Regions from separate parts of the Pseudarthrobacter sp. MDT1-56 genome, predicted to be linked through region 3. Evidence: riboswitches for the same ligand, from Rfam matches in the RefSeq annotation. Region 3 holds a riboswitch; each other region holds the start of a gene.
What was found. A riboswitch is a leader RNA that binds a small molecule or an ion and turns the genes downstream of it on or off. The one in region 3 is predicted to bind cyclic di-AMP.
Positions count from the first base shown of each region.

Region 1: it holds a riboswitch for cyclic di-AMP, as region 3 does, so the genes downstream of both, AC50YC_RS08565 (NlpC/P60 family protein) here and AC50YC_RS19715 (M23 family metallopeptidase) in region 3, are expected to answer to the same signal.
Region 2: it holds a riboswitch for cyclic di-AMP, as region 3 does, so the genes downstream of both, AC50YC_RS10725 (aggregation-promoting factor C-terminal-like domain-containing protein) here and AC50YC_RS19715 (M23 family metallopeptidase) in region 3, are expected to answer to the same signal.
Region 4: it holds a riboswitch for cyclic di-AMP, as region 3 does, so the genes downstream of both, AC50YC_RS15360 (NlpC/P60 family protein) here and AC50YC_RS19715 (M23 family metallopeptidase) in region 3, are expected to answer to the same signal.

Region 1 is NZ_JBWZCK010000005.1:53,316-59,704, forward strand. Features, by position in the region: gene AC50YC_RS08545 (MFS transporter) at 1-795, shown strand, start outside; gene serC (phosphoserine transaminase) at 840-1,967, opposite strand; gene AC50YC_RS08555 (iron-dependent transcriptional repressor DtxR) at 2,234-2,929, shown strand; cyclic di-AMP (ydaO/yuaA leader) riboswitch at 3,078-3,286, shown strand; gene AC50YC_RS08560 (M23 family metallopeptidase) at 3,291-4,112, shown strand; cyclic di-AMP (ydaO/yuaA leader) riboswitch at 4,250-4,419, shown strand; gene AC50YC_RS08565 (NlpC/P60 family protein) at 4,729-5,529, shown strand; gene AC50YC_RS08570 (HNH endonuclease) at 5,750-6,250, shown strand; gene mobA (molybdenum cofactor guanylyltransferase) at 6,309-6,389, shown strand, end outside.
Region 2 is NZ_JBWZCK010000006.1:215,162-221,550, reverse strand. Features, by position in the region: gene AC50YC_RS10740 (winged helix-turn-helix domain-containing protein) at 1-179, opposite strand, end outside; gene AC50YC_RS10735 (response regulator transcription factor) at 805-1,545, shown strand; gene AC50YC_RS10730 (sensor histidine kinase) at 1,549-3,141, shown strand; cyclic di-AMP (ydaO/yuaA leader) riboswitch at 3,294-3,451, shown strand; gene AC50YC_RS10725 (aggregation-promoting factor C-terminal-like domain-containing protein) at 3,453-4,202, shown strand; gene AC50YC_RS10720 (VOC family protein) at 4,230-4,607, opposite strand; gene upp (uracil phosphoribosyltransferase) at 4,703-5,338, opposite strand; gene AC50YC_RS10710 (phosphatase PAP2 family protein) at 5,351-6,193, opposite strand; gene AC50YC_RS10705 (nucleoside deaminase) at 6,265-6,389, shown strand, end outside.
Region 3 is NZ_JBWZCK010000032.1:157-4,338, forward strand. Features, by position in the region: gene AC50YC_RS19705 (IS30 family transposase) at 883-1,653, opposite strand; partial or broken gene AC50YC_RS19710 (helix-turn-helix domain-containing protein) at 1,707-2,060, opposite strand; cyclic di-AMP (ydaO/yuaA leader) riboswitch at 2,306-2,479, shown strand; gene AC50YC_RS19715 (M23 family metallopeptidase) at 2,905-3,267, shown strand; partial or broken gene AC50YC_RS19720 (23S rRNA (guanosine(2251)-2'-O)-methyltransferase RlmB) at 4,028-4,156, opposite strand.
Region 4 is NZ_JBWZCK010000011.1:22,621-29,009, forward strand. Features, by position in the region: gene AC50YC_RS15355 (dihydrofolate reductase family protein) at 512-1,099, shown strand; gene AC50YC_RS15360 (NlpC/P60 family protein) at 1,157-1,909, opposite strand; cyclic di-AMP (ydaO/yuaA leader) riboswitch at 1,914-2,084, opposite strand; gene AC50YC_RS15365 (hypothetical protein) at 2,286-2,555, shown strand; gene AC50YC_RS15370 (AfsR/SARP family transcriptional regulator) at 2,565-3,059, opposite strand; gene AC50YC_RS15375 (hypothetical protein) at 3,096-3,245, shown strand; gene AC50YC_RS15380 (hypothetical protein) at 3,349-3,648, shown strand; gene AC50YC_RS15385 (hypothetical protein) at 3,706-5,952, shown strand; gene AC50YC_RS15390 (hypothetical protein) at 5,942-6,389, shown strand, end outside.

The DNA of each region.
Region 1 (6,389 bases), on a different contig from region 3:
TTCGTGGCGCTGCTGCTGAGCCTGTGGAAAATTCCCACCGCCTCGCTGCGCCAGCTGCCCCGGGCCGCGGCCGGCAAGGGCCGGATCCGCGAGGGGCTGCGCTATGTGCAGTTCCGGCCGGACATTGTGGTGGTATTGGTCGCCGTCTTTATCGTGGGGACCCTGGGACTGAACTTTGTGCTGTTCATCGCGGCCATGGTCGGCACGGAATTCGGCCTTGATGCCGGCGCGTTCGGGCTGATGAATTCCATCATGGCCATCGGCTCCGTCGCCGGTGCCCTGCTGTCCGCAGGCCGCAAGAAGCCCCGGCTGCGGATCATTTTCGGGGCGGCCGGAGCCTTCGGCGTCACCTCCGGCATCGCTGCGCTGGCCCCCAGCTACTTCTGGTTCGGCGTCGCGCTGGTCCCGGTGGGGCTCTTCGCCATCACCATGATGACGAGCGCCAACGGCTACGTGCAGACCACCACGGACCCCGTGATGCGCGGCCGGGTGATGGCGCTCTATATGGCGATCTTTATGGGCGGCACGCCCATCGGTGCCCCGTTCGTGGGGTGGGTCGCCAACGTCGCCGGTCCCCGCTGGTCCCTGAGCGTTGCGGCGGCCTCCGGGCTGATCGCGGCCCTGATCGGTCTGGTGTGGATTGTCCGGGCCAGGCGACTGCGGATCCGGTTCGACCGGCGCGCGCGCGGGCTGCGCCACTTCCGGGTGGTGTCCGCCGCCCCGGGGAGCGCAACCGGCCCCGACGCCGGCGGCGCCGCCCGGGGACAGGACCCTGACGACGCCGCCGAACGCTGACGCTGAGGAACGCTGACGCCGCAGCGCCTCCGTTGCGTGGGAAGCTACTTCTTCAGTTCGCCCACGACGAAGTCGATGCACTCCAGCAGCGCGGACACATCGTCCGGCTCGATCGCCACGAAGGTTGCGATGCGGAGCTGGTTGCGGCCCAGCTTGCGGTACGGCTCGGTGTCCACGATGCCGTTGGCCCGGAGCACCTTCGCGATTTCCGCGGCGTCGATGGAGTCGTCGAAGTCGATCGTCGCGATGACGTTGGAACGGTCCTCAGCCTTCGTCACGAACGGCGTGGCGTATGCCGAAGCCTCGGCCCAGCGGTAGATGCGGCCGGCTGAATCCGTGGTCCGTGCCGAGGCGAAGTCCAGTCCGCCGTTCGCGTTGAGCCACTGCACCTGGGCGTCGAGGGTCACCAAGGTGGCCAGGGCCGGCGTGTTGTACGTCTGGTTCAGCCGCGAGTTGTCAATCGCCGTCTGGAGGTCCAGGAAGTCCGGGATCCAGCGGCCGCCAGCCTTGATCCGCGCCGCGCGTTCCAGCGCGGCGGGGGAGAACAGCCCGAGCCACAGGCCGCCGTCGGACGCGAAGTTCTTCTGCGGGGCGAAGTAGTAGACGTCCGCTTCAGCGACGTCGACATCCAGCCCGCCGGCAGCAGAGGTAGCGTCAACCAGGACGAGTGATCCTGCATCGGCGCCGGCCACACGCTGGACCGGAGCGGCAACGCCGGTGGACGTCTCATTCTGCGGCCATGCGTAAACATCGACGCCGGCCTCGGCCTTGGCCGCCGGGCGGGTGCCCGGTTCGGACTTGATAATGCTGGAGTCAGCAAGGAACGGTGCCTTGTCGGTGGCGGAGGCGAACTTCGAGCCAAACTCGCCGAAGGACAAGTGCTGGGCCTTGTTTTCCACCAGGCCGAAGCTGGCAACGTCCCAGAACGCCGTCGATCCGCCGACGCCCAGGATGACCTCATAGCCCTCCGGGGCGCGGAAGAACTGGCTGAGCCCGTTCCGGACCGACCCCACGAGGTTCTTGACCGGTGCCTGGCGGTGGGATGTTCCGAGCAGCTGCGACGCCGCGGCGAGAGCTTCCATCTGCTCCGGTCGGACCTTGGACGGACCGGCGCCGAACCGGCCGTCCTTGGGCAGGAGATTTGCGGGAATCGTGATGCTGGTGTCGCTCACAGTGGCTCCAATTTTCGGCTGGTACAAAAGTGTGGCTCGGGAGATGGCCCGGCAGCGTGGCTGCAGCGGAGCCTTGCGTTTCATTCTGCCTGACTGCCCGGCGGGGGAGGCAAAAAAGCCCGTCATAGTCCGGTCACTGAGATTATCCGGAGTAATTCAAAATAGGCTAAGCTGGCCTGCGAACGTACGGCGGACCCCACCACGGCGCCTGCAGCACGCGGTACGGTGGGAAACACGCAAGGACGGCGCTCGAGGAGCTGAGCTGAATGACGGATCTGATCGATACAACCGAGATGTATCTTCGGACCATTCTGGAACTTGAAGAAGAAAACATTGTCGCCCTCCGCGCCCGCATCGCCGAACGGCTGCGCCACTCCGGCCCCACCGTTTCCCAGACCATCGGCCGGATGGAACGCGACGGGCTGGTGGTTGTGTCCGGCGACCGCCACCTCGAGCTGACGGAAACCGGCCGGAAACGTGCCATCGAGGTCATGCGCAAGCACCGCCTGGCCGAGCGGCTGTTGGCCGACGTGATCGGGCTTGATTGGGCCTACGTCCATGAGGAAGCCTGCCGCTGGGAACACGTCATGAGTGAGCGGGTGGAGCGGCGGATCTTCGAACTGCTCAACCATCCCACTGTTTCGCCCTACGGCAACCCGATCCCGGGCCTCGCGGAGCTGGGCGGCTTGCCTTCCCAGCCCTACGCCGACGGCGTGGTGAACCTGCTTGAGGCCATGGCCGGCTACGGGCCGGATTCCAGGGTCAGGATCAACCGGCTTGCCGAGCCCATCCAGGTGGAACCGGAACTGCTCGTCCAGCTTGATGAGGGCGGCATCCGACCCGGCGCTTTGGTGGCACTGGAACGAGTGGGGGAGTACATCTCCGTGCGCGTGCCGGACATCGAAGGGGCCCTTGAGCTCCCGCCCGAGGTGGCTGCCCACGTCTTTGTTACCGTCGGTTAACTACCGATCACCGGCAACTCGTGGGACCACCCATGAGTTGTGCACAGGTCGATAACGGATTTATTACTGCACGGCTTAATCCCCTATAGTTGATCAGTAGTACCGATACCAAAGCGTTATCTGATCCGAGCCGAGCTCTGCCAGCGGATCAGACGCAGAACCACCTTCTGGCAGGGGCGGGGGAACCACTTCCGGCTGTTCAACAGCCTTGGGGTGAAGTCCGTCAGCGGCAAGCACTCTCCAGCAGGGAAGTCCCTTGATGCCTCTGTGCCTGGATGCTTGCCACAGCGGACCGGGTCTTTGATCTCTCTGACCCGAATCCGACAGCTAACTTCGCAGGCTCTCCAGAGAGGAACCGTTCTTGACCATCCAGACCGCCAGGGGCCGCCGTCGTGCGCACGGTCCCGCTCCGGAGCCGCGTCCGGCCGTCGCCGTCACGGCAGACCGCCCACGCGACGCGCACCGTGATGAACGCCGAGGCCGCCGCAGCCCATTCCGTCAGGTGACTGACTTCGCCGCGGCCAGCGGCGTCGGCCAAAAAGCTGGCATTGCACTGGCTGCCACGGGACTGGTCCTCACCGTCACCGTCCCCGCCACGGGCCCCGTCATGGCCACCGACGCCGGGACCTCCGCCGAATCCGTCTCTGCCGCGGTCCAGCCGGATGTCACCGCCGCCGAGGCCAAAATTGACTTCAACCGCACCGCCGTCACCACCCAGGGTGACCCGGACGGCAAGCTCAAGCAGTTGCTGAGCGCCCAGTCCGCCGGCTCCATCACCCGCGCCGCCTCCTCCGGCAGCCTCGGGGCGCCCCTGGTCCAAATGAATTCCTCGTCGCCCTTCGGCTACCGCGTCAGCCCCATCACCGGTGGTTCCGGAGAGTTCCACCGCGGACAGGACTATTCCGTCCAGTGCGGCACCGCTGTCCTTGCGGCCGCCAGCGGCACCGTAACCTTCACCGGATGGCATCCCCACGGCGGCGGAAACCGCGTGGTGATCGACCATGGAAACGGCCTGGAGACCACTTACAACCACTTGTCCTCAGCCAGCGTCAAGGTGGGCCAGCAGGTCACCCGCGGCGGTGTCGTGGCGATGAGCGGCACCACCGGCGCCTCCACCGGCTGCCACCTTCACTTTGAGGTCATGATCAACGGCGAAGTCGTCGATCCGACCGGCTGGCTCTAACCGAGCTGATGGGACACTCTCGCATTCCTGTGACACGCCGTGATCTGAATGTGACATTGAGCCCCAACTGCTGTACCGTTTGACCTACGCCAACTTTTCCGAAGTTGGCGCTCTTGAGTGGATTGCCTAGCTCTGCCACCGCTCAAGGTCCGTTCGCATTACATCGTCTGGCAGGGGCGGGGGAACCAATTTTGGCCTTCGAAAGAAGGCCTTGGGGTTAAGTCGCAAAGCTTCCCAGGAAGCAGCGCGGCCGGGTGACTCCCATCCGAATCCGACAGCTCACCTCGCAGGCATTGGGAGAGGCTACTTTCGTGTCTTCACGCCACAATGCTGCGCTTAACCGCGCTTGCGCGGCTCTAACGAGCCCGCTGAAATCCAACCTCCGCGTTGCCCTTGCCGGCGCCCGGAACGGATCTCACCCCGCCGACTCAATCTCTGCTGAGTCCGGCCCGCAGGCCATGCACCTGCAAGCAGTTCCCGCTTTTGGCGCGTCTTCGCAGTACACCCTTCGCTAAGTAACCCATTTCGGGGCGATCCGGCGTACCCCCAAGATGCCGGAGCGTCCTCAGCCCGCGCCCAAAAAGCGCGGACCCAGGATCACGAAAGAGAGAACTTAATGACTACTCGTGCAAACGCACGGCACCGCGCCGAGGTCACCAAGACCAACTCGCTGGCCGTCATTGCCAAGACCGTCGGCGACAACGCCGGTGGCATGGGTCGCCAGGCCGCAGTTATCGCTGCTGCCTCCGGCCTCGTCCTGACCAGCGGAATCGCAGCCAACGCTGCTGAGGCCAACGTTCAGCGCGAGTCCACCTCCGCTTCCACCCTCGAAGTCCAATCGGCCGCCCCGGCGACCATCTCGGCTGCTTCGACCATCGCGATCTCCTTCGAGAAGCCGGCCGTCACCACCACCCCGGCCCCCGTCGTCGAAGCCCCGAAGCCTGTAGTGAAGGTCCAGGAGGCTCCCACAGCAAACACGGCCAACGCTGCCAACACGGCCAAGACCGCCAGCACCAAGGTCGGCGCCACCGCCACCACGGCCGCCAGCACCACCGCCGCCAGCACCAAGGCTCCGGCCGTCGCCAGCGGCATGGGCGCCACGATCGCCGCTGCCGCCTACGCCCAGCTCGGCGTGGGCCAGGACTGCACCGCCCTCGCCACGAACTCGCTGGCTGCTGCGGGCATCAACTACCACGGCTGGCCGGCAGGTTACCTGTCCCTCGGCCGCACCGTAAGCGCCGGCGAGGCACAGCCGGGCGACCTCGCTTACTACCAGAACGGCGGCGCGGGCGTGGCCCACATCGCTGTTTACGTCGGCAACGGCAAGGCCGTCCACGGCGGCTGGAACGGTGGAACCACCTCCCTGCAGAGCGTCAACGTCGGCTCCGGCCCGGTCTTCATCCGCGTCGGCGGCTAAGACAGCGACAGCTAGCAACACAAAGGACCCCCGCCATTCGGCGGGGGTCCTTTGCGTTGCCAGGACGTGAACTTCAGCGGACACGAGCGGGGCGGGCAAAAAAGATTCGGTGAATTGGCATCTCCATGTTTACTCTTGTTTTGTCGATCCATAGCCCGACCATGCAGAGGGCAGCCGGCCCTCGTGCCCCTGGCGGGTGCGGCCGTGAAGAGGTATGCGGATGCGCACTCTCGTTCTGAATGCTGGATATGAACCGCTGGCGGTTGTGACCTTCCGCCGGGCGCTCGTCCTTGTGCTGACTGGAAAGGCCAGTGTCGTGGCGGAAGGCGACGATCCCGTCGTCGGTCCGCAGGACGTCCTGGGCCGGCCGTCGGTGATTCTCCTGAATCGCTACATCCGGCCCCGGTACAACACCGTGACGGCCGTGAGCCGCCGCGGGGTACTCCGCCGGGACGGACACCGCTGCGCCTACTGTGGCAAAGCCGCCCACACCATCGATCATGTCCAGCCCAAATCCAGGGGCGGTGCGGATTCCTGGGAAAACCTCGTCGCTGCCTGCCTGCGGTGCAACAACGCCAAAGGCGACCACACCCCGGGGGAAATGGGCTGGAAGCTCGGCTTCAGCCCCGCGCCGCCCAAGGGCACGACCTGGCAAATCAAGGAGCTCGAGAAGCCGACCCCGGCCTGGGATCCCTTCCTCCTGCCGGAATCCGCTGCCTGACACGGCGCGCCCCGGCCGCTGCGCCAGGGCAGGACCTATAGCCAGTTAGGCTGGGCCGGTGGAATTCGACGCTGTCATTCTGTCCGGGGGCAGGTCGTCCCGGCTGGGAGGCGTGCCCAAATCCGGTCTGATGCACGAC
Region 2 (6,389 bases), on a different contig from region 3:
TGTCCGTAGGAGTTGGGGTTATACCCCTGCGGGGCAAAGCCCGGGGCGGGGAAGCTGTTGCCGGATCCGGCAGGGGCGAAGGAGGCCCGGCCGCCGAAGCCCTGGCGGATACCGGAGGCCTGGCCGGCCTTGCTGGCGTTACGGACGGAGATGTGGACGTATCCGGATGCAACTGACATGGATTGCTTACCTCAATGTGAATGGCCGTCATCGCGGCTCGAATGCTACTTTTCCCCGCAATGAAAACTGGGGAGGGCGCCCGACGCTGGGCTGGGGGCGAATGCCTAGAAACCTTTGGGGTGTAAAAGTTAGGCGTGCATTCGACAACAGCGCTTCTCAGTACCAGCGGGTGCGCTGATCCAAAAAACTGCGGCTGCAGGTGCTGTTGAGTTCTTGTTCACAATTGAAGTGTGCAACGTAACAATGAAAACTTGCAAGTAACAATGGACGCAGAAGTCCACAATATGAGACGAAACGCGGAATTGTAGTGCAGATCACAATTCTGCTTCGTCATTAAAATAACAACCGTTCTGATTAATGGGCGCCCGGTTGGCCCAGTTCACCGAAGATAATTCGCACCAATCTCCGCTGCGCCCAGAATCATTCACTGAGAGCCGGTTCGGTCAAACCGTTCGCCTACTTAGCATTGGATGTCCAGCGTTCCACAGAGTGGTCACCCCGGGGCGACGAAAAAAGCGGCCCGCCGGCCGGTCGCGGGGATGTCCAGCTCGCTAGGCTGGGATTCACAGGCGCCGCACAGGATCCCCAAAGCAGCACCCAACCGGCAGATCGGAGAGTTGTCCCATGGCCACTTCCCACTCCATGACCAATAACCTCCCCCAGCTCACCCATCCGGATGGGTCCCCCATCCGTGCCCTGGTCGTGGACGATGAACCCAGTCTCTCCGAACTCATGAGCATGGGGCTGCGGATGGCGGGATGGTCCGTTGCCGTGGCCGCCGACGGCCCCGAAGCCGTGAAGCTTGCCAAAGAATTCCGCCCCGACGTGCTCGTGCTCGACGTGATGCTTCCCGGCTTCGACGGCGTTGAACTGCTGGGCAGGATCCGCGCCTTCGCGCCGGAGGTGCCCGCCTTGTTCCTGACAGCCAAGGACGCCGTCCAGGACCGTATCACCGGGCTGGCTGCGGGCGGGGATGACTACGTGACCAAGCCGTTCAGCATGGAGGAAGTGCTGCTGCGGCTGCACCGGCTGGTCCAGCGTTCCGGAGTGGCGGCGATGGATACGGCCGAACTCGTCGTCGGGGACCTCGTCCTGAACGTCGACACGAGGGAGGTCCGGCGCGCGGGTGAAGAACTGCACCTCACGGCCACCCAGTTCGAGCTGCTGCGCTACCTCATGGAGAACCCGAAGCGGGTCGTCAGCAAGGCCCAGATCCTGGACCGGGTCTGGGACTACGACTTCGGCGGGCAGGCCAACATCGTGGAGCTTTACATCTCCTACCTGCGCAAGAAGGTCGACGCCAGCCGTCCACCCATGATCCACACGGTGCGCGGCGCCGGCTACGTCCTGAAACCGGCGGACTGATCCGTGCCTGAGCGCTCCGCCGGGTTCCGCCCCTCCGGGTTCAATTGGCGCAACCCGTCCACCTGGCACCTGCGCACCCGGCTCGTCCTGGTCGCCATGGCGCTGCTCGTGGCGATCTGCGGCGCCGTCGGTATTGTCAGCTATGCCTCGATGGACTTCTTTCTGACCAAGCAGCTCGACACCCAGCTGCAGCAGGCAGCGGTCCGTGCCCGCGAGTTTGGCCGCTCCGGCCGCTCCGATCCCCTCGAGGCGCGGGGCCTGCCCATCGGCACCCTGAACGCGAGAATCGATGACGATTCGGTCCGCAGTGCCGGTTTCCTCTCCGAAGATGCCACCCGGGAATCCCTCACCGACGAGGACGACGAGATTCTCCTGGAGCTCACGCCGTGGCTCGAGCCGGTGGACCGGACCCTGTCCGCCGGCGCCTACCGGCTGGTTGCCGCCGAGGCGGGCGGGGACGTGATCGTGACCGGCCTGCCGCTCGCAGAGAAGCAGAACACGCTGGCCACCATGGTGTGGACCATGGTGCTCGTGTCCGCCGGCGGACTGGTGGTCATCGGCCTGGCCGGGACGGCGCTGATCCGCCGGACCATGAAGCCGCTCGATCAGCTCTCCCAGGTCGCGACCCAGGTCTCCCGGCTGCCGCTCGACGCCGGAGAGGTGGGACTGGCCGTGCGGGTGCCGGCGTCCGCAGCGCATCCGGGAACCGAGGTGGGCAGTGTTGGCCACGCACTGAACATGATGCTGGACAACGTCTCCAATGCCCTCGAAGCCCGGCAGAAGAGCGAGATGAAGGTCCGCCAGTTTGTCGCGGATGCCTCGCACGAGCTGCGCACCCCTTTGACCGCCATCCGCGGTTACACCGAGCTGATGCGGATGACCGAGCATTTCACCCCCGACGGCCAGAAGTCCCTGGCCCGGGTGCAGAGCCAGTCCGAGCGTATGACCACCCTGGTGGAGGACCTGCTTCTGCTTGCCCGGCTGGATGAGGGCCAGCCGCTCAAGCTCAGCGAGGTGGACCTCACCCAGTTGGCCATCGAGACGGTCAGCGACGAGAAGGTCATGGCCCCGGACCGGGTCTGGCATCTGGAACTCCCGGAAGAGCCGGTGGTGATCCGCGGTGACGCGACCCAGCTGCATCAGGTGCTGGCGAATCTGCTCTCCAACGCGCGCAAGCACACCGGCCCCGGCACGACGGTGGTGACCGGCGTGAAGCGGTCCCCGGACGGACATGCCGTGGTGACCGTGACGGACAACGGCCCGGGGATCGCCCCCGAGTTCGTGGACCGCGTCTTTGCCCGCTTCACGCGTGCGGACGCATCCCGCAAGAATCCGGTTTACCTCACGACGCCGGCAGCCGGCAGGGGGTCCCTCCCGCGGCGTCCGCTACACCCGCCGCGGTCGCCCGAGGCAGCCGCCGCGGTCGCCACCACCGCGGCCCCCGCCACAAGCGCCTCCGCCGAGGGAACCAGCGGGCTGGGATTGTCGATCGTGCAGTCGATTGTCGCGGCCCATGGCGGGACTGTCGGCGTGGTCTCAGTGCCCGGCCGGACCGAGTTCACCGTCCGGCTGCCGGAGGCTCCACCCGCCGCGTGAGGACGCTCCGTCGCTGGGCAATGCGCAAGCTGCCCCGCCGCCGTCGGATTTCCTGTTACCGAAATGTGACATAGGCGTCCAACTCCTGTACGGTTTTTAGGGTGCGGTCATCACTGGGCCGTATATCCGGATGCACGCCAAGCTCTGCCGCCTCTCGGATTCCGCTGGACCAGGCAGAGGCGGGGGACCCAGAGTTCCCGGGCATTTCTGCACATCGCACCCCTGGGGTGAAGCCGACACGTGAGTTTCCGTGCGGCCGGGTGACCTCACCCGAACCCGACAGCTAACTCCGCAGGCGTTGAGAGGCACTCATGACTGATTCCAAGGCACAAACGCGCTCTGACGGCGCCGCACCGACGACGGGCTCCCAGCATTCGCGCCACCGCGCCGAACCAGCCAAGCCCGCTTCAGCCCTGGCCCGGTTTGCCCACAACGCCGGCTCGGCCGGCCGCCGGGCGGCCGTCATTGTGGCCGCCTGCGCGGTGCTCGTGGGGGCCGGCGCCGCCGGCCAGGCGTCCGAGACGTCCACCCGCAACGCCGGCGCGGACAGTTCCAAGCAGGCAGCCGCCACGGCGGATCCGCTGACACACCTTGATTTTGAACGTGTCCGGGTCGAGAACCAGGCCGTCCTCCCCACCGGCGACGCCCCAGCCCCGGCGGCCGAGGTGGCGCCGGCCCCGGCAGCCCTGGCCCCTGCTCCGGCACCCGAGCCTGCTCCGGCACCTGCCCCTGCGCCCGCCCCCGTTGCGGTCAATGATCCTGCGGGCGCGCAGGCGTACGCGGCCAGCCAGCTGGGCTCCTATGGCTGGGCCCCGAGCCAGATGCAGTGCCTGATGAAGCTCTGGACCAAGGAGTCGGACTGGGAGACCACTGCCACGAACCCGAGCAGCGGCGCCTACGGCGTGGTCCAGTCGCTGCCGGCCGAAAAGATGGCCAGCGCGGGCGCCGACTACCGGACGAACTACCGCACCCAGATCAACTGGGGACTGGAGTACATCGAGGATCGCTACGGCTCACCGTGTGGCGCCCTGAACTTCCACTACGCCAACAACTGGTACTAAACCCCGGGCACAGCCAGACCAGCCGGCTTAGCCGGCGGGACGGTTGGGGAGGTACTGCACCGCCCATTTGTTGCCGTCAGGGTCGGCGAAGTGGACAAAATGCCCCCAGTCCTGGACATCGACGTCACTGACGTCCACGCCGTTGTCCCTAAGCTGCTGGTGGGCGGCCTGGATGTCGCTGACCACGAGCTGAAGGCTGGGGGCGGTGCCCGGCGGGGCGTCCGTGAGGCCCTCGCCGATGGCGATCGAGCAGCCGGAGCCCGGCGGGGTCAGCTGGACGAATCGGATGCCCTCCATGGGCCGCTCGTCGAAGTCGGCATTAAAGCCCACCTTGTTGACGTAGAAATCCTTCGCGCGGTCCACATCGGACACCGGAACAAAGACAAGTTCAAGTTTCCAGTCCATGGGGCTCAGGCTAGTACCGGGCGGGGCATTCCGGTAGGCCGGGGCCCCGCGCGAGGGTCCGGCCGCGAGGGCAGGTCCGACGCCGGGCGGCTGGACTAGCCGGCCACGCCGTAGAGGCGGTCGCCGGCGTCGCCCAGGCCCGGCACGATGTAGGACTTCTCGTTGAGCTTCTCGTCGATCGAGGCGAGCACAATCGTCACGTTGGCATCGGCGAGCTCTTCTTCGAGTTTCGCCAGGCCTTCCGGGGCGGCCAGCAGGCAGATGCAGGTGACGTCGGAAGCGCCGCGCTTGAAGAGGAACTTGATGGCCTCGCGCAGCGTGCCGCCGGTGGCGAGCATGGGGTCCAGGACGAAGATCTGACGGTCGGTGAGGTCTTCGGGGAGACGCTCTGCGTAGGTGATGATGTCCAGGGTCTCTTCATCGCGGGCCATGCCCAGGAATCCGACTTCAGCCGTGGGAACCAGCTTGGTCATGCCCTCGAGCATGCCGAGTCCGGCCCGGAGGATGGGGACCACCAACGGGGTGGGCTTGGTGAAGGCGGTGCCGATGGTGGTGCTGACCGGCGTCTCGATGGTCACCGGTTCGGTGCGGACGTCGCGGGTGGCCTCGTACGCCAGGAGCGTGACGAGTTCCTCGGTGAGCTGGCGGAAGACCGGGGACGGGGTGTTCTTGTCCCGCAGAACGGTGAGCTTATGGGCGACCAGCGGGTGGTCCACAACGAGAGTGCGCATGGGTCAAAACTATCACCCGGCGGCTGGGGGCCTGCCCGTGGGACCGCGGGCGCCGACGTCGTCGCTGTCCTCCGGAGTACTCCCGCTTGCGGCGCCGTCGCGCAGGTGCGCCGGATGGTCGAATGTGGGCGCGGGGCCGGCATGCTCGCGGTGCCGGATCACATGGAACAGCCTGTGCGCCAGGATCACGATGCCGACCCAGGCCAGACCCAGCACCCACCCGATGATCACATCCGTCATCCAGTGGTGGCCCAGATAGACCCTGCTCATGCCCATCGCGAAGATGAAGGCCCCGCCGGCCACTATCAGGCTGACCCGGGCTGCGGTGCGTTGGATCTGCAGACAAGCGAGGTACACAACGAGCCCGATCACTACCGTGGTGTTGAGCGTGTGGCCGCTCGGAAACGAGGGCGAGGATTCGAAGGGCGGGACGGCGTCGGCGTGGTCCGGGCGGGTCCTGCCGATCAGCGTCTTGCCCAGCGAGGTGGCTGTCACGGAGACTGCTGCGGCACCCCCGATCAGGATCAATGGCCGCCAGGTCCGGCTGGTCCAGATGAGCCACGCGGTGAGGAGGCTACCCAGAATGGGCATCCCGATCCCGCCCCCGATGTTGGTGAACCCCGTCACGAACGAGTCGAGGCCGGGACTGCGGAGCTGTTCCATCATCCCCAGGGTGGGCTTGTCCAGGTTCGCCAGGCCGGCGTCGTCCACCACATCGTCATAAACCTCGGCACTCAGCAGCGCCAGGACCACCACGACGACGCCGCCGATGAGCATGGTGACCCACAGCGCCGCGTAGGGCACCACCCATTTTCCCCAGCGCTGCGTCAACCAGCTCTCTATCCCGGTACTCACGATGTCTCCCGAATGTCGTTGCCGGCAGCTGTGCTGCACAGCGTGCTTACTATCGAAACTATCATTGACTAATGACTTCCCCCGAGCCCCGCCATGCCGAATGGATGGGTCTTGCCCTCACTGAGGCGCGTGCCGCGCTGGCCACGGCGGACGTGCCCATCGGCGCCGTCGTCATCGGACCCGACGGCACCGTGCT
Region 3 (4,182 bases):
TACGAAACGGGTTGTACACCAATGGGGACTGGGCGGTTTCCAACGATCGTCGCAACGGCTCGATTTGAAGGCAACCATATCGCTCGATTGCCCGTTGCCGACCTGACCGCGCCGACGATGACTGCCGGATAAGAGTGCCGGAAAGCGTCCCGCCAGAGTGCGCTACATCGGACAGGGCCTACGGGAGATCTACTAGTGTGCAGACCGGGCCGGATTCTGGCTTCGTTGTGATTCGGGTAGCCCGCCCGCCCGCGGACCGGCTACTGGGACAGCTTGCGGGCGGGCAACTGCGGGACAATCTGACAGCTTTTGGGAGCAGGGGATGGCATCGTTTGGAGCGGTTGACCAGGGGCCTTGGCGGCCTGCTTGGCAAAGTCCTTCCAAAGTAGATCTGATCAAGGAATTGTCTTGTTTTTACTCGCCACACTGCTCTTAATCGCGCTGGCGTTCGGCGCATTGGCCCTGATATTTGTACCCGTGTTTCGTGCGAGAGAGTTCGACAAGAAGCACATACCAAGCCGGAACTGGATTCTGGCGGGCGTCTTAATCGCTTCAGCAATATGCCTTGGCCTCTTCGGTCTGCCAGCGCTAAGCGTGTAGATCTAGCCGGACGCACCGGGCAGGCCCGGCCAGTGAAGGTTCGTAACCGGAAAGCTCCAGGCCCAGCTCCTTAGCTCTCCATATTTGGGGTCAATTCGGGTTATCCACAGCTGGAATGGGAGCCGTTGGGGCAGCTCCCCTGGTCGCCGTAGCGGTGGATAACCCATGAGGATTGTCCCCAGCTGTGGGCAGCGGCCCGAGTCCCACGGTGCCATCGGGAAAAGCCTGGGGCTGAAGTGACGCAACGGCTTGGTGGGAAGCAAACCGAGCGGCGGCACTATACTACCCGAGGACGGCTCGCGGCCGGCCGTTGATCTCATCAGCGGCGAAGCGGACTTCAGCTTGTTCTACCGTGCTGAGGTCTGCACCCCTGCGAAAGTACTGGCGGAGCAGGCCGTTGGCATTCTCGTTCGAAGCACGTTGCCAGGGGCTGGCCGGATCACAGAAGTAGACGAGAGTTCCCAGCGCCGCAGTGACTTCGGCGTGCTTGGCCATCTCGGAGCCCCGGTCCCACGTCAAGGTCCTCCGCAGCGTGGCCGGCAGGACCCCGAGCGCGTCAATGAGCTGGTCACGCATGTTATCGGACCTGTTTCCGGGACGGAGCACGAAGGCGACGAGGAGCCTCGAAGAGCGTTCCACCAGCGTCACTATCGCTGATTTGTTCCCCTTCCCCATGATGAGGTCACCTTCCCAATGGCCTGCTTCTTCCCTGGTAGCGATGTGGGCTGGGCGGTCAAAGACCCTTAGAGCATCAGCAATGTACTGGCGTGACTTCACCTTGGTCCGGGACCGCGGCCGCCTGCTGAACTTACCGGATTGCAGTAGCCGGGCAGACCCGGTTGGAACGGGGCGGATGCTCAGATGGGACAGCGCACGGTAGACCGTTTCATGCACCAGATGCCGATGTTTTTCTCCTGGAAACCGTTCCTTCAAGGCCCGGCAGACCTGCTGAGGGCTCCACCGTTTCGACAGGCACTCCACAACGTAATGCCGCAACTCGTCATCACCGGCAAGCTTGGCCAGCCTTGGCCTCGGCCTTCTCTTCCGTGCCATTTTCTGGGGCGGAACGGATGATACCGGCGTGAGTCGGGACGATTCCGAGCTAACTCCCTGCTGATTGTGGACGGTGACCGGCCAAGATCACGAGCGATGGATTGCAGACTCGCCCGAACCAGCAGCCGGTCGGCGATGTAGATCCGTTCGTCCTCTGACAAATAGCGGCTGGACCCGCCTGCCGCAGGAAGCGCCTTGCGGGGCCTCGGATCCAAGCCTTGCTGCACCAAGCCCTCCACCCCGTTGCGTCCATGCAACCAACGATGGCCCGTGTTCGGGTTGATCCCAAGAATCTTGCATGCTGCCCGGTTGGAGTGCCCTTCTTTCATGAGCTGAACATACAAGGACCTCTTCTCTACCAAGCCCGGAGGCCCCATTTTCCTCGATCGGCGCGTCGCACTGCGCATGAATCAACACCACTTTCCGTTGGTGTTGCGACGTTGGTTGGAAACCGCCCAGCTCTGAGCTGTGCGGAGGGCTCCACCTGACCCCCAGTGGGCACAACGCTTCCTGCCATAACCGCGGGCCCCCACACCGGCACCCAAGGTTCTGCATATAACGAATTTGTAACTTATGCGAACCATTCGCTAGAGTTGAAGCAGAACATACCCCTAACGGTATGTCTGCGACCGCTTCGCCAAGCCCCGCCGGCGGTCAATGAACCTATCTTCTCAAGGCGGGGGCGGAGGACCCATTTACGGTGCGCCATGGTGCACCTTGGGGTGAAGCTGATCCTGTGACTGCGTGCCTGAACGTATCCGCAGGACGGCCGGACAGTCCACTCTTCCGAATCCGACAGCTAACTTCGCCGGCGCCGAGAGGACCACTATTTTGCCTGCCCAGCCAGAACACGGCCGCCGCCGTGCCCTTCCGTCCCCTTCCACGGCGTCCAATCGGGTTGCAATCCATGAACCATCGAGGCGGTCCCGGGGCCAGCAATTTGGCGTTGCGGCAGCAGTTACGGCAATGATTGCCCTCACCGCGCTGTCTACAGCCCATGCGGATTCCGGTGCACACTCTGCAGGCAAGGACCAGTCGGTCGCTGCAGCCCCGGCCACCCAAGTGGCCGTTTCGGCGGACGCCGGTGCCGGTCTGACCTTTGACCGCCCGGCTGTGACCTCACAGCCGGCACCCGCTCCGCCGGCTCCTACGCCTGCACCGGCTCCGCTGGTGCAGGCCGCGGCAGTGCCCGCGGCACCTGAATCTGCCCCCGCACCGGTGTCGAAGGGGCTGCGGGCTCCGCTCGCGTCGATGAACGTCAGTTCCGCTTTCGGCTTCCGGGTCAGCCCCATCACCGGAGCTGCAGGTGAGTTGCACACCGGCATTGACCTGACGGGCGCGTGCTCGACAACGGTATTCGCGGCCGGTGCCGGGACCGTCACCGAGGCCGGCTGGAGCCCGTACGGCGGCGGCAACCGGATTGTGGTGGATCATAGCAACGGCTTGAAAACCACCTACAACCATCTGGCCAGCATTGGTATCTCGACCGGGCAGGCCGTAGCACAGGGCCAGCAAATCGCAGGCGTTGGTACGACCGGAGCGTCCACTGGCTGCCACCTCCACTTTGAGGTCCTGGCCAACGGCAAGACCGTCAATCCCTCCGCCTTTATCTGATCTCAGCCAGGGCTGCTGCCCCTCCAGCCGCCGAATGCTTCGTGCTTCCCAAGCGGCAGACGCACCATCTATGACCCCCTCGGAAACAAGGTTTGGTGGACCTCCGGCGCCTCGTTTTCGGCCTTTGGGTACGTACGGTCGCCCGGGCCTCCAGCGGTCCTGGCCCGGGCCCCGCAAGGTCTCCCGGCTCGCCACCGACGCCCCGGTAAGTCGCGGCCGCCGCCGCGTCCTCACCGGCTCCGGTTCGAACAATAGTGGGCTCCCTGACTATGTCGTCGATATGGATCCCCATGGAATGGCTGTGCGAAACGGGTTGAGCTCCCCGGGCGTATTCGATTTGCGAAACCAACGCTGAGCGGTCGTGATGCTTGCGCTCTTCCGCCAAATGGAACGTACCTACGCGATCGGTCGCGATGCCCTCGCGAGTGCCGTTGCTGCTGCTAAGGGTAAAAGGAATGGCTGGCCCAGCGTGGTCGATCCTACGAAACTCGCTTTCGTCGCACACCTACTCGACCAGTAAGACCTGTCCATCTCCGGGACTGCCCAGTCCACGGGCGTCACTGGCTCCGGCCTCTACTGTCACCTGCCGCCCCGGGCCCCAAAGACGATGAACGCCGAGAACCAAAAGGACGTCTAGGAGGAGAACCCGAGAGTCCGCTGCTGCTGGTGCAGGCGTCCGTGACCGGAGCCTTCCGTATGTCCCGAGGGAGGCGACTTCGAACTGAAAAATTTGGGGTACCGGGGGACCAGGTTACTTGACTCTGCCGGTTTCGAGCAGCGGGATGCCACGCTCGGCCGCCAGCTTGAGGGACTCCTTGACGCGGTCATCCATCTCGATGCGGATGGCCACGTGCAGGGCCTTGGCCGGGATGCCGGCGCGCAGTGCCGGTCCAGCCAGATGGCGTACTGCGAGAA
Region 4 (6,389 bases), on a different contig from region 3:
GTGTGTGTCGGCCGCTGCTGTAGTGCCGGCCGGGGCCCCAGGATTCCACTAGGCTTCAGCCCCGGGACATCATCGGGGGCGTGACGTCGGCTGACGCCACAGGCAGGCTCTTGGGCATGCGTTTCCTCCGAAAGTAAAGAACCGCGGCGCGGCTTCAAATTTCCTGCATTCTTCTACCGGCAGGGCCTGAGCGCAAGGGGCCACGCCCGCGGGACCCTGGATCAGCCGGCTAGCTCCTGCCGACGGAAACGAAGTTCCCGCTGTGCCCCGTGCAACGGAGAGCCCGTAAAAGGCAGGTCCTCGAGCCGGATCCCGGCAGCTGCGGCGCCGGAAGCCGCCACATTCGGCAAGATGCTGCCGGTCAGGATCACTTTGACACGGCCGCAGGCGGGGTGAACTCCGGAACGGCAATAAGCTGCCGCCCGGCGTCGGACCTTCCCGTCCCCTGCCGCAGCTGCGGGGCGCGGCGTACGCTGGAACCCCGGCCGGCAGTTTCGGAAAGGAGCCCGTGATGCGCAAGGTCATCCTGATGATGCAGGTATCCCTGGACGGATTCATAGAGGGTCCGGACCGGGACCTGAGCTGGCACCGGGTGGATGATGAACTGCACCGCCACTTCAACGATGAACTCCGGACCATGGGCGCTTTCCTGGACGGCCGTGTCAGCTATGAACTGATGGCCGACTACTGGCCGACGGCCGACCAGGACCCCTCAAGCACCCCCACGGAGGCCGACTTCGCGGGGATCTGGCGGGACATGCCGAAAATCGTCTACTCCAGGACCCTGGCGTCGGCCGGGTGGCATACCGAGGTGGTGCGCGACGTCGTCGCCGAGGACATTGCGAGGCTCAAGGAAGAGCCCGGCGGTGATCTGGCGCTGGGCGGCGCCAATCTGTCCGCGTCTTTCAGACGGCTCGGGCTGATCGACGAGTATCGGATCTATGTGCACCCGGTCCTGGTCGGACGGGGCACGCCCCTTTTCCAGGAGACGGACGTGATGACGCCACTGAGGCTGCTGGAGAGCCGTCCGTTCGGCAACGGTGTGGTGTTGCTGAGGTATGCATCGGAGCCGGACCCCGGGCAAGCTGAAGGCCGGTGATCTGCTGCCCCCAAGGCAACCGATCGACCGGCCTTCGACATGCTGTGAGCGGTGCTGCTAGCCGGCGCGGACGAACGTCACGGGACCGGTGGCGGTCAGCCAGGACAGCGGGTGCGTCATGGTGGCGTTGACGCCGTTCATGCCGCCGCTGATGGCCTGGCCGTTGCCGGCGTAGATGGCGACGTGGCCGGACTGGACGATGATGTCGCCGGGCTGGGGATCAGCGACGACCTTGCCGTACTTCATGAAGGCCGTCGGGCCGATGTCACCGACCGCGATACCGGCAGCGTTCAGGGCCTTCTCCACCACGGCGGTGCAGTCCTGCGTGATGCCGATCTGGCCGTACGCGACGGCCAGCAGGGTGGCGTTGACTCCACCGGCCGCCGGGGCGGCAGCGGCGGGGGCGGGTGCGGCCTGGACCTTCACCGTCGCCTTGGCGGCGGCAGCGGGGGCAGGCGCCGGGGCGGGTGCCGCCGGGGCCTTAGCTGCCGGTGCCTTCGGAGCGGCGACAGGCTTGGGTGCCTCGACCACGGGAGCCGGAGCAGTCTCAACGGCCGGGCGCTCGAACGTGATCTGGACGGCGGAGTCCGCCATGACCGGCGCGGAAACCAGGCCTTGGACGTCAACGGACGACGCCGGTGCGGAATCCCGCTCGGTCGGTGCATCGGCTGCATTCGCGGCCATGGCGCCGCTGAGCACCATTCCGGAAGCGGCTACAAGAACTGCGGCCTGGCGGCCGATGGTACCGGCGGCGCGGCGTTTGCTGCGAAGATCGGCGCGTTTGGGCGCACGGGTATTGCTAAAAGTCATTGAAGAAGCCTCTCCCAATGCCTGCGAGGTGAGCTGTCGGATTCGGATGGGAGGCACCCGGCCGCACGCTGGCCCGATCATGACGGGCCGTGCGGCTTCACCCCAAGACCCCTGGAGAACAGCGGGTCAAAATTGGTTTCCCCGTCTCTGCCGGACGTTGCTGCGAGTTATCCCCAAGCCGCGGCAGAGTTAGGCAATCGGCTGGGGAGAGCCCGTCTCGGAAACAACAGGCACCTAACAACGGTAACGGAATGATTACGGAGTGTCACATCGGCACAGTGGCGGGCGGTGGTGACCGGCGTCCGGCCGGCCCCGCCGGACCCCGCCGCGGGCATAGGATGATGCCATCACCGTTCCCCCGAAGCGGAGGCCCAAAATGGACAGTCCCGACGTCATCAGGCACTGTGTCGCCATCTGCCAGCTGAGCAGTCAGCCGCCGGCGGACTTCAATGTCAACACCGAGCTGCTGGTGCTGGAAAACGGGGAGGTCCACGTGTCCACCTGGGACGCCGAACCCCGTGACGGCGGCTTTGACGTGCATGTCCTGAACGACCGCGTGGATGCCCTCGGCTTTATGGTGATCACGGATTGGGAATTCTTCGACGAAAAGGCCTATGCCGTGGTGGAACGCCGGCCGGGACGCTGAGCCCGATCCTCACTGGCGGGGAACCCGGGACACGCCACGGACCCGCTCCAGCAGCCTCGGCGATGGCCGCAATCCCAGCTCGGTCCACAGCAACGAACTGTATTGCCGAAGGTACTCATGGGCGGCAGCGACGTTCCCCTCATCGAGGCAGATATCGATAAGGACGGCGTGCACGGATTCACGGAGCGGCTCGATGGCCTTGGCCCGCAGCGCCGCATCGATTGCTTCCGGATAGCGGCCCAGGGTTCGCAGCCGGACCGCCAGTGCCTCCAGTGCGTGCAACTGCACCTGGCGAAGGCGTTCCCGCTCTATCAGAAGCCAGTCTTCATCCCACTCCGGCAACAGGTCCCCGGTCAGCGGCGAGCTGTTGGTGTCGTCGACCGACAAGTCCCCGCCGGGTGCCAGCAGCCTGGCGGCCTGCGCCCGGCACAACTGGAGATCCGTCACCACGCCGTCGCCGAGCGCCAGTTCGCTTCGGCCCGCAGAAATGAGGGACCCGTGCACCGAACGGATTCTCCACAGCGCAGTGCGGAGGCTTCCGTGGCCATGATCCGCGCTGGAATCCGCCCACAATTTAGCTATTACCGCCTGCCGGGAACATTTCACACCGTCCTGGCGGGCAATTGCAAGAAACGCCAGGACGCGCTGGGCATGAATGGGCAGCTGAAGCTCTTTATGCGCGAGCAATAGGGAAAAACCGTTCAAGAGGAGCAGGCCCGGTTGACCTTCCGATTCCGAATCTGCGACGGAACTTTGACTTACTGCAGACGTCATTTTATTACCCCACGGAGATATGACGCGGAAAGATTCAGGAAACGGCCACGGCATACGCGGCGATCGGCAACATTGCTACGCAGCGTTGACGTCTAGGAAGGAACTTGGGCGGATCATTTCCGCCATGAAAGCCGATTGTTCCGTGATATTACTGCGCCTCTGGCGGAACCCACAAGGGGTGTTTATTCGGGTACGGACCGCAAACGGCAGCCGGCGGGAATGGGTGGTTTCCGGGACTGTCGAACTCGTTATGTTGCTCGAAGCACTTATTGCCGAGCTTGAAAATGAGCCGGTGACGGGAATGGAGACAGAAGATTGACGGTGGAAAACACAGAAGTCCCCGAAGCTGAAAACAATATCCCGTAAGGAGGGTGTCATGGACGCACAGTCCGGCTTCACCGGCGAGACTCTGTTCTCTGGCCTGTCATTGGCCGAGCCTCCCGCGACCCCAGCTTTTGCCCAGGCCGCCGCCCCGGAGGCGGTCTTGAACACGCCCTTCCCGGCCAGGTTCATGACGGAGGCCTTCGCCCCGGAGGTCGAAGAGGCCGCGGCGTTCTATACGGAACTCGAAGACGAAGATTTTGTGGACGCCCTGGACCAGCTCATCAACGACGCTGCGGCCCACCAGTTGGCGGATCAGCGGAACTGGTCCTCGCTGCCGGCCGAGGCGGATACCCGCGCCTCGCTGGAGGACTGGGTGGAGCCGATCGCCGCGGAGGCCGAACGCGCCCTGGACGGGTTCGCTGAACGTCTCGTGACGGCCGATGTCTACGGGTTGCCGGCCCAGGAGTTTGAACAGCTCCTGGAGGCCGCCAGCAACGAGTCCCAGTACGGGCTCTCCGGCTATGAGGGTTTCATCGGCGGCCTTATCCGGGCCGGAAAGAAGCTGGCGCGCGGCGCTGTCGGGCTGGTCAAGAAGGGTATCGCGGCAGTCGGCAAGGTCCTTCCCATTGGTCTTCTGCTGAACAAGCTCAAAGGCCTGGTCAGGCCCCTGCTCAAGCGTGTCATCAGTTCCGCCATGAACCGGCTGCCGGCCAGTGTCAGGCCGTTGGCCCGCAAACTGGCCGCCAAACTGGGAGTCGCCGAGGCCGAAGCCGAGGATCACGCCTCCGCTGAAGGGCTCGCGGAGGTTTTTGAGCTCGAAGTCGCGTCTCTGCTGTACGCTCCCGAAGCCGAGGAGGAACTCGGTGAGAGTTTCTTCGAGCCGCGCGAGTACGAGTCCGCGGATGCTGTTGCCGCCCTGGAGGCGGCCCGCGCCAGGTTCGCCGAGCGGCTCGCGGAACTGCCCGAAGGCAGCAGCCCGGAAGCTGAAATCGAACAGTTCCTGCCCGCTGTCATGGCCGTGCAGCCCCTGATCAAGCTGGGTATATCGATCATCGGCCGGCAACGGGTGGTCAAGTTCGTGGCGGGCGTTATTGCGGGCCTCACCAAGGGGCTGATCGGTGCCGGCCCTGCCAAGCTGATTGCGACGCCGGTCGCTGACCTTGGCCTGAGGGTTTTCGGCTTCGAGACCGAGGCTGAGTCGGAGCGTCTGCTCTCCGGTGAGGCGGTGGCGTCCACGGTGGAGGGCACCGTCCTGAGGCTGATGGAACTGCCCGAGGAGGTCTTCGAGGACCAGCTGCAGCTCGCGGCAGCCATCCAGGAGGCCTTCGTGGAATCGGCTGCCGCATACCTGCCGGACAAGATCCTGCACCACGACCTCCCGGAGCGGGAAACGGCCGGCGAAGGCGGGGTCTGGCTGCTGATGCCACGGTCCGCACGTCCCCGGTACCGTTACCGCAAATACACCAGGGTCTTCCCGGTGCGGATCAGCCGCCAGGCCGCCAGGGCCATCAACTGGTCCGACGGCGGCACCCTCGAAGGCCATCTTCTCGACCGGGGTGTCCGCCGCTGGCCGCTGGAAGCGGAGGTGGACCTCTATGAGGCCATCCCGGGAACCCAGTTCGGCCACCTGACCCAGGATGAAGCCCCGGACGAGGCCGAAACGGCGGACGCCGCGGAGTTCCAGCTGCTCACCCCGGAGGTCGCGGGACTGCTCCTTGGCGAGCCGGCCCTCGGCCGGCGGTCCGGGCCGGCTCCGGCCATCGGCAGGCAGCGGCCCAGGATTGGCCGGCGCTACTTCCGGATCCGGTCGGCCGCCATGGCGCGTGGCAGGGCCAAGCAGCGGTTGGCCCGACGGCTCATGGTGCTGCTGGAACCCTCCCGACGGCGGCTGCGGGTCCAGCTGAGGCTTTCGGAACGGCAGGCCCAGCAGATGCTGGCCATGCTCCAGCCGTCGTCACCGGCTGCCCGCCGGGACCTGCCCTCCGTGCTCAGCGCCCTGCACCGGGTCTATGCACCCAAGCTGCCCGCGGTCCTGACGGCACGGATGGTGCGGCACGGGCTGGTCAAGGACGTTGCCGAGGCAGCAGCTCCGGTGGATCGCCTGATGAAGGCGGTGGCGTCGTCGTTGTCCAAGTTTCTTACCCAGCGCGCCGCGCAGCTCGCGGCGGCGGTGGCCGAGCCGCCGGGCGGGGTGACCATCTCGATCACGTTTTCCGAGCTCACCAAGGAAAAACTGGGCGGCGAAGTCCAGCTGCCGGAGGTCAGCGTGCATTCGGGGTGGAAGTACAGTGGCCAATGATTTCGCGGCAGAGAAGGCGGCACTCGGCACAGAAGTCCGCCACTGGCGCCGGGCCAGCATCGCCCTGACAGACCTGGAGGTGCTGGCCGCGCCCGCGGCCTGGCTGTCGCTGGAGAGCTATCTGGGACTCAGCGTCCGTTCAAGTCTTCGGTCCGTTTCCACCTCGGTGGTGGCGGAGGCTGACCACCTGAGCGCGGCCCTGGCTGCTGCCCGCACAGCCGGCGAGCTCAGCGCGGTCCGCACCGGACTGCTGAAACTGCGCCGGCGGTACGAACAGGTGGAAACGGTGCTGGACTTCTACGGTGACGCGGTCAATACCCGCACCAATGCCCGGATCGGAGCCGTCCTGCGGGGCCTCGACGCGATCGCGGTGGACAGCATGGACCGGGTCCTGCGTCCCCTCGGGATCCCCACTCCCCCGGTCCTCACCTACTTGG